One region of the Stenotrophomonas sp. 80084_Sma genome, then DNA from elsewhere that is predicted to be linked to it. Evidence: riboswitches for the same ligand, from Rfam matches in the RefSeq annotation. Region 1 holds a riboswitch; the other holds the start of a gene.
What was found. A riboswitch is a leader RNA that binds a small molecule or an ion and turns the genes downstream of it on or off. The one in region 1 is predicted to bind glycine.
Positions count from the first base shown of each region.

Region 1 (4,473 bases):
GTCGACGATATGCACGTAGTTGCCCTGGCTGCCGAACTGCACGGCGGCATCGGGAATCAGCAGCGCGGGCTGCTCGCCCAGCTGCAGGCGGACGTTGACGAACTGGTTGGGGAACAGCGCCAGATCGTGGTTGTCGAAGTGCGCACGCAGTTTCAACGTGCCGGTGGTGGTATCGATGCGGTTGTCGACGCTGGACAGCGAGCCGCGGGCCAGCTGCCGGCGTTCTTCGCGGTCCCAGGTTTCCACCGCCAGTGCCGGTTGCGCCTGCACGGCATCGAGCAGCGCAGGCAGCTCGGGTTCGGGCACGGTGAACAGCACGCTGATCGGCGCGGTCTGCGCCAGCGTCACCAGGCCTTCGGCATCGCTGGCGCGCACCAGGTTGCCCACGTCCAACCGGCGCAGCCCGACGCGGCCACTGACCGGCGCGGTGATGCGGGTGTACTGCAGCTGCAGGCGCGCTTCATCAACAGACGCCTGATCGCTGAGGCGGCGGCCCTGCAGCTGGCGCACCTTGCTCTGCTGGTCGCTCAGTTCCTGCCCGGACACGTAGTTCTGCTTCTGCAGTTCGCGGTAGCGCTGCAGCTGGCGCTCGGCGTTTTCCAGCTCGGCCAGATTCTGCTGCTGGGTACCCTGCGCCTGTGCCAGCTTCACTTCATACGGGCGCGGGTCGATCTGCGCCAGCAGATCGCCGGCCTTCACCTGCTGGCCTTCCTGGAAATGCAGCCGTAGCAGTTCGCCATCCACGCGGCTGCGTACCACCACGCTATGCAGCGGGGTGACCGTACCGACCGCCTTCAGGCGCAGCACCAGCGGCTCGGCGCTGGCGCGGGCGATGCGCACGGGCACCGTCTTGCCGGGTGCATCGTCGCTGCTGCCGGCACCATTCCGGGACCACAGCCACCACGCCAGAAGGGCGGCGAGGGCGATGGCCAGCACCGCCCACAACAGGCGGGCACGACGGAAGCGGGAATTTTCGGCGACAGACATGGGGCATCCTGCGCCCTGCGCGCGCAGGGACATGCGGGCCCGTCGGCGCGTTCCGGCACCACGGGCAGCGGGGAGGGAGTTGTCTGGCGGGGCCGCGGGCGCGGCGTGGCTGGATGCCGTCGCGGCAGCGACGGGGTGACAATGGTAGCCAATCACCCCGGCCAATGCCGTATGACCATGGTCATGCAACGCATTCGGTAGTGCCGGCCGCTGGCCGGCAACCTGCCGGAATCTGCGGGCGTGTGCCGTGTTGCCGGCCAGCGGCCGACACTACCGACAAACAATCAATGCACTTCGTCGTGATAGACGAACTTCGGCATTTCCCAGCGGTAGTGGATCGCCAGCAGGCGCAGCGCGAAGCCGCCGCCGAGGCAGCACAGGATCGCGGTGGCGTCGGCCACGCCCCAGTGCAGCAGCAACAGGTAGGCCGCGCCGGTCAGCAGCGCGATGATCGCGTACAGCTCCTTCTGGAAGATCAGCGGCACCTCGTTGCAGAGAATGTCGCGCAGCACGCCGCCGAACGCGCCGGTCAGCATGCCGGCGATCAGCACGATCGGCATGGCATGGCCGGCCTCGCGCGCGATCGAACAGCCGATCAGGGTGAAGGCGATCAGGCCCAGGCCATCGAGCACCAGGAAGGTGCGGCGGAAGTGGTGCATCCAGCGCGCCACCCAGGTGGCGATCAGCGCCGCGCACACGGTGAAGCCCAGGTACTCGGGATGCTTCACCCAGCCCAACGGGTAGTGGCCGAGCAGGATGTCGCGCAGCGAACCGCCCCCGAGGGCGGTGACACAGGCGATCATGACCACCCCGAACAGGTCCATGCGGCGGCGGCCGGCGGACAGCGCGCCGGTCATGGCTTCGGCGGAAATGGCGATCAGGTAGATGATGGACAGCAGCATGGGACAGGCTCCGGGCGCGGTGGGGCCGGCCATGCGCGACTACCGCCACTGCCTGCGCAATGACGGGATGACGATGACCGGTGCCGCTCCCGCTGTCCTTTTGCCTGAGAGTTCAGCGGCGTAGGCCGCGTGCCCCTTCGGCGGATCGTCCCGGGCGTGCCCGGTGACCTCTCTCCAGCTCGGCGAGTCGAATGCATGGTTGGTGGGATTCCAGCCCACCGGCCTGAGCGATCATGGGAGCCTGCGCCTTCGGCGGGCGCCAGCGCGGCGCCTCTCTCCTGCATTCGGGCGCCAGTATATCCGCTGCAGTGCAGCACGGCATAATCCGGGCATGGCCCCGTCCCTCCGCCCGTGGTTCCTGTACCTGCTCGAATGCCGGGATGGCAGCTATTACGCCGGCATCAGCACCGACGTGGACGCGCGCTTCGCCGCCCACCAGGCCGGCAAGGGCGCGCGTTACACCCGGGCGCGGCCGCCGCTGCGCGTGCTGGCCGTGCGCGAGTACCCGGACCGGGCTGCCGCCTCGCGGGCCGAGTGGCAGCTCAAGCAGCAGCCGCGCGAACGCAAGCTGGCCTGGCTGCAGGAACCGGCCGAGACGCTTCTGTAGATCCACGCCATGCGTGGATGGGCCACTTGGCCCATGCCATGATCACCCCGCGCCCAGAGCTGGAGCCCCGGATGTCCACGATTGCCCTGCTGTTCGCTCTTTCCGCAGCAACGAGCCCCACTGCCGATCCGGCCACCCTCGAGGCCATTGAAGCCACCTGCCACGACTACGTCGACGGCCAGCTGGAAGCCGACCCGCAGCGCGTCGCCCGCTCCCTGCACCCGGACCTGGCCAAGCGCGCGGTCCTCGGCGATACGCCCGACGAACGCCTGGGCCTGCGCCGCATGTCGAAGGAAGAACTGGTGGCGCTGACGAAGCAGGGCGCGTTGAAGACCCCGAAGGATCAATGGGACCGCCGCTGCACGGTGCTGGACGTGACCGGCAACGCCGCCTCGGTGCGACTGGAAACCCCATGGTTCGTCGACTACTTCCACATGGGGCGCTTCGACCAGCGCTGGGTCATCGTCAACGCACTGTGGTACGCGAAACCAAAGGCGCAGTAGAGCGATGCGTGCCGCCGGCAAAGCATGGATCTGCGTCGTCATGCTGGTCGCCGGCATCGCGCTGCTGCCTGGCCTGCTGTACCTGCTCGGGTTGGCGCTGGTGGAAGGCCGGCCGAACTTGGCCGACCGCACGCCCAGTGGTGTGGCCGCGTGCAGCAGCGAACCGCGGGCGGGATACCAGCCGATGAATCCCTGGAGCTTCACGACGCGGTTCTTCGATCCTGAAGCGTTGAAGAAGGCGACTGATGTCGAGCGCGAAGCGTTCTGGGTTGCACGCCGCCACCTGATGCGGCAGCCAAGGCACGACATGCTGCGCTGGCATCTCAGCAGTACCGCACTGACAATCTGGATCACCCGGCATTGGAGTACCGCGCAGATTGCTGATGCCGCGAGGAAGGAGGATTTCTGCCGCACCTGGTCGAAACGGCGGGTGGCCCGATGAACCGGTAGATCCACGCCATGCGTGGATGGTGTTGACGGGGTCAGAGCCCTTTCCTGCGGAAAGGGATCCGACCGCGCAGCAGCCGGCCAGCGGCCGGCACTACCGTCGGGGTCGCCGGTCTTCCTGATCATCACCGAAGATGATGCGCGCGCTCCGCTGGTAGCTCCAGTACGCCACCGCCCAGTTCAGCAGCACCACGATGCGGTTGCGGAAGCCGATCAGGAAGAACACGTGCGCGGCCAGCCAGAACCACCAGGCCAGGATGCCCGACAACTGCAGCCGGCCCAGGTGCACGATCGCGGCCATGCGGCCGATGGTGGCCAGGTTGCCGAAGTCGGCGTACTTGAACGGTCCGGGGACTGCCTTGCCGTGCAGGCGCGCGCGGATCACCTCGGCCACGTACTTGCCCATCTGCTTGGCGGCAGGGGCCACGCCGGGTACCGGCTTGCCGTTGGCCTGGTTCAGTGCGGCCAGATCGCCGGCCACGAACAGTTCCGGGTGGCCGGGCAGGGTGAGATCGGGTTGCACCTGCACGCGGCCGGCGCGGTCCAGCGGCACGTCCAGCGTGCGCGCCAGGGGTGAAGCGGCCACACCGGCGGCCCAGACCACCGTGCGTGCCGGCACGAAATGCTCACCGAGCTTGAAGCCCTGGCTGTCGATGTCGCTCACCGGGGTACCGGTCAGCACTTCCACTCCCAGTTTTTCCAGCTGCCGGCGCGCCTTCAGCGAAAGCACTTCCGGGAACGAGGACAACACGCGTGGGCCAGCTTCGACCAGCCGCACCTTGGCGCTGGCCGGGTCGATGTGGCGGAACTCGTTGCGCAGCGTATGCCGCGCGATCTCGGCCAGAGTGCCGGCCAGTTCGACGCCGGTAGGTCCACCACCAACCACGGCAAAGCTCAGCCATGCGGCCTTCTTCGCCGGGTCCGGTTCCGCCTCTGCGCGCTCGAACGCCAGCAGCAGCTTGCGGCGCAACGCAATGGCATCGTCCAGCGTCTTCAGACCGGGCGCATCATCGGCCCACTGGTCGTT
Region 1 covers NZ_CM151177.1:4,282,041-4,286,513, reverse strand. The annotation lists gene ACZK3W_RS19715 (MdtA/MuxA family multidrug efflux RND transporter periplasmic adaptor subunit) at 1-987, opposite strand, end outside; gene ACZK3W_RS19710 (trimeric intracellular cation channel family protein) at 1,272-1,889, opposite strand; glycine riboswitch at 1,974-2,077, opposite strand; glycine riboswitch at 2,091-2,180, opposite strand; gene ACZK3W_RS19705 (GIY-YIG nuclease family protein) at 2,221-2,496, shown strand; gene ACZK3W_RS19700 (nuclear transport factor 2 family protein) at 2,568-2,999, shown strand; gene ACZK3W_RS19695 (hypothetical protein) at 3,004-3,441, shown strand; gene ACZK3W_RS19690 (NAD(P)/FAD-dependent oxidoreductase) at 3,541-4,473, opposite strand, start outside.

Region 2 (4,473 bases), 730 kb from region 1:
CAGGTCACCGGAATCATCTCGGCGGTGGCGTTGAGCTTCATGGTGCACGAGCCCAGCGGGATCATCGTGCGGTCCATTGCCAGGTCCTTGTCGGCCAGCGAACGCAGGTAGCGCAGCAGCTCGTGCTCGCTGTGGTGGGTGTTGAACACCGGGTGGGTCAGGAACGCGGACTGGCGCAGCAGGCCGGCCGGCAGCGCATCGGCAGTGCTGGCATCCAGTGCGTCGACGTCCAGCGAGGCACCGAACACGGCAGCCACGGCGACGATGTCGGCGCGGGTAGTGGTCTCGTCCAGGCTGATGCCGACCGAGTCGCTGTCGATCGCGCGCAGGTTGTAACCGGCGGCGCGTGCCTTGGCGTGGATCTCATCGGCATGCACGCCGGTGACATGCAGGGTGTCGAAGAAGTCACCACCGACCTGCACGCCGGCGTTGCGCAGCGCGGCGGCCAGGATCGAGGCCAGGCGATGGGTGCGGCGGGCGATGCGGGTCAGGCCGTCCGGGCCGTGGTAGACGGCGTACATCGACGCCATCACCGCCAGCAGCACCTGTGCAGTACAGATGTTGGAGGTGGCCTTCTCGCGGCGGATGTGCTGCTCGCGGGTCTGCAGGGTCAGGCGGTAGGCCGGGTTGCCCTGCGCGTCGATCGAGACGCCGATCAGGCGGCCCGGCATCGAGCGCTTGTAGGCGTCACGGCACGCCATGAAGGCGGCGTGCGGGCCACCGAAGCCGAACGGCACGCCGAAACGCTGGCTGTTGCCGACCACGATGTCCGCGCCCCATTCGCCCGGGGCGGCCAGCAGGGTCAGGGCCAGCAGGTCGGTGGCGACGGCCACCAGGCCGCCGCGTGCGTGCACGGCATCGACCAGCGCCTTGTAGTCGCCGACCTGGCCGAAGGTGTCCGGGTACTGCAGCAGCAGGCCGAAGGCTTCCGCTTCCAGCGCTTCGGCCGGAGTGCCGACGCGCAGCACGATGCCCATGGGCTCGGCGCGGGTGCGCAGCAGTTCCAGCGTCTGCGGGTGCACGGCGTCGTGCACGAAGAAGGTGTCCGACTTCGACTTGGCCGAACGCTTGGCCAGGGTCATCGCTTCGGCGGCGGCAGTGGCTTCGTCCAGCAGCGAGGCGTTGGCGATTTCCATGCCGGTGAGGTCGGCGCACAGGGTCTGGAAGTTGATCAGCGCTTCCATGCGGCCCTGCGAGATTTCCGCCTGGTACGGGGTGTAGGCGGTGTACCAGGCCGGGTTTTCCAAGATGTTGCGCAGGATCACGTTCGGCGTGTGGGTACCGTAGTAGCCCTGGCCGATGAAGCTGCGCAGCACGGTGTTCTTGTCGGCGATCGCACGGATCTTCGCCAGTGCCTGCACTTCGGTCATCGACTCCGGCAGCGCCAGCGGCGCCGGCGACTTGATCTTGGCCGGTACGATGGCATCGGTCATGCCATCCAGCGACGCGTGGCCGACGACATCGAGCATCTGCGCGATCTCGGCGTCGTTGGGGCCGATGTGGCGCTCGACGAACGCATTGTGGTGCTCGAGCTCACGCAGGGAAGGGGTGTTCTGGGACATGGCGAAGGATCCGTCAGGAAAGGGCACACGCACGGGCACAAGCCGCCGGTCGGCGGTCTGCGGGGCGCCCCTCTGTCCTTTTGCCTGAGAGTTTAAAAGCGCGGCGGACCGCAGCTTCGTGCCCCTTCGGCGCCGGATCGAACCGGTCTCTCCAGAGTTCTGTTACGGGTGGTATCGGGCCTGAGCGATTACGGGCGTTGCGCCTTCGGCAGCGGTGTTCCGCTTCTCCCACCGTGTTGCCCGCTGATTATAGCCCGTTGCGGGCCCGCCGGCCGCCTCCAGGCATGGCCGCCGCGCCTGAATGGCCGATGGCCCGGCCGTGCGTTTTGTGCACCGCTGCATGGCATCGGGCGCAATCCCCACCTATGATGGGCGGATACCCGAATTCATCTGGCGCCGTCCCTGCAGAAGGGGACCGGCGCCCGCCGTGCGTGCCGCGCATGGCCCTGCCGGACGCCTTCCCCATGACCGCCGCTGTTGCTCCCTCCACCCGCCGCATGGCCCTGCTGCTCGCCGGTCTGGCCATGTTCGGTCCGTTCTCGATCGACACCATCTTCCCGGCGTTCCCGCAGCTGGCCCAGCGCCTGGCGGTGGACGAAGTGGCGGTGCAGCAGACCATCAGCGTGTACCTGTTGTTCTACGGCCTGATGAGCCTGGCGCACGGCCCGCTGTCCGATGCCTGGGGCCGCAAGTGGGTGATCCTCGGTGGCCTGGTGGTGTTCGTCGGCGCCTCGGTCGGCTGCGCGCTGTCCACCGACCTGACCACGCTGCTGGCGTTCCGCGCGCTGCAGGGCCTGTCGGCGGGTGTCGGCATGATCGTCGGCCGAGCGGTGATCCGCGACCTGTACCACGGCCATGACGCGCAGCGGCTGATGAGCCAGGTGTCGATGCTGTTCGGCATCGCCCCGGCGATCGCCCCGATCATCGGTGGCTGGATCCTGCTCAGTGGCGCCGGCTGGCCGCTGATCTTCTGGTTCCTGGTGGTGTTCGGGCTGGTCCTGCTGGCGGCCACTGCGCGCTACCTGCCGGAGACCCATCCGGTTGAAGCGCGCGTGCCGTTGTCGCCGCGCACGTTGATGCGTGATTACCTGCGCATCGGCTTCAACCCGCGCTTCCTGCGCCTGGCGCTGGCCGGCAGCATCGGCTTCGGTGGCATCTTCCTGTACATCTCCTCGGCGCCGGTGTTCGTGATGCAGCACCTGCATCTGGGCGAGGGCGGCTTCGCCTGGCTGTTCATCCCCACCATCGGCGGCATGACCACCGGCTCGTTCCTGTCTGGGCGCATGGCGGGGCACACCACGCCTACCCGCCAGGTCGCCATCGGTTTCGGCCTGTGCGCGCTGTCGGTGCTGTTGAACGTCGGCTACGTGGCGCTGGCCCCGCAGTTTGTGCTGCCGTGGGCGGTGCTGCCGATCTTCCTGGGCGGCATGGGCATGGCGCTGATCTTCCCGATCCTGGCGCTGGCGGTGCTGGACATGTACCCGCACCAGCGCGGCCTGGCCTCGTCGCTGCAGGCGTTCGTGCAGCTGATGATCAGTACCGTGGTGGCCGGCGTGGTGTCGCCGCTGCTGAGCGCCAGCCCGCTGCACTTGGCCCTGGGCCAGGCCGCGTTCTTCGGCGCCGGCTTCGTGTTCTGGTACTGGGAACACCAGCGCGAGCGCGCGGCGCAGGCAGCCTGCACGGGCCATTGAGCAGCGCGCAGGGGTAGGGCGGACGGGGATGCCGGCACATCCTTGCAGCCGCGGACAACCGGACTAGGCTGGGCATTCCAGCCAGCCGGTGCGTGGATGCACGACAGCCAGCCAATCCGATGTCGTTGCATGAGGTTCCCCCATGGCTGCGCAGCAGACCTACCGCCTGTTCGAGGTGGCGCTGAAGGAGCGCCGCGTTCTCTCCCCTTCCCTGGACCGCATGGTGTTCACCGGCGCCGACGTGGCGCGGATGAAGACCGAAGGCCCGGACCAGCGGATCAAGGTGTTCTTCCCCTTGCCCGGCCAGGAGGTGCCACAGGTGCCCAGCGGCGAGGACTGGTATCCGCGCTACCGGGCCCTGCCGGATGATCAGCGCCCGCCGATGCGCACCTACACCATCCGCCAGCTGCGCGCCGAGCAGGGCGAGGTCGACGTCGATTTTGTCATTCACGGGGTGACCGGACCCGCTTCGCGCTGGGCCACGCATGCACGGCCGGGAGACCGCGTGGTGTTGCTGGCCCCCGATGCCGACTGTGCCGAGAGCAGCGAAGGCTGGGAGTGGAAGCCACCGGCCGGTGTCGGCCAGGTACTGCTGGTGGCCGATGAAACGGCGTTACCTGCGGTAGCCGGCATCCTCGAAGAGCTGGCGGCCATGCCTGATCCGCCGCGCACGCTGGCGTTGCTGGAAGTGGCCCAGGCCGGCGATGCGGTGCCGTTGAAAGCGCCGGGCACCGCCGAGCTGGTGTGGTTGCCGCGTGGGCAGGCCGCCTATGGCCAGCCGCTGCTGCAGGCGGTCCAGGAACGGCTGTCAGCGACCTCGAGCGTGCCTGCTGGCGATGCGCTGGAGGAGATCAACGTCGATACGCAGATCCTCTGGGAGCAGGCCGATGCCAGCGTGGCCGGGCCGCTGTATGCCTGGGTGGCCGGCGAGGCGGGTGCGGTGATGGCGATCCGCCGCCATCTGGTGCGTGACTGCGGGCTGGACCGCCGCGCGATCACCTTCATGGGCTACTGGCGGCACGGCAAGGTGCTGGACTGACCATGCTGGATCGAGCACGCGTGAAGCAGCGCTGCGGGCGGGGTGCGCTATCCTTGCGCCCCCCTTCGCAGCGGTACCGCACCATGTCCACCAGCTCCAAGACCCGCCGCGACCAGCGCCGTCGCCAGGAAAAGCAGGCCGCCAACAAGGCCGCCGCGCAGGCATCGCCGGTGGAACCGCA
Region 2 covers NZ_CM151177.1:3,551,127-3,555,599, reverse strand. The annotation lists gene gcvP (aminomethyl-transferring glycine dehydrogenase) at 1-1,562, opposite strand, end outside; glycine riboswitch at 1,625-1,727, opposite strand; gene ACZK3W_RS16520 (multidrug effflux MFS transporter) at 2,027-3,253, shown strand; gene ACZK3W_RS16515 (siderophore-interacting protein) at 3,396-4,292, shown strand; gene ACZK3W_RS16510 (hypothetical protein) at 4,376-4,473, shown strand, end outside.
Region 2: another riboswitch for glycine. It lies ahead of gcvP (aminomethyl-transferring glycine dehydrogenase); the one in region 1 lies ahead of ACZK3W_RS19710 (trimeric intracellular cation channel family protein).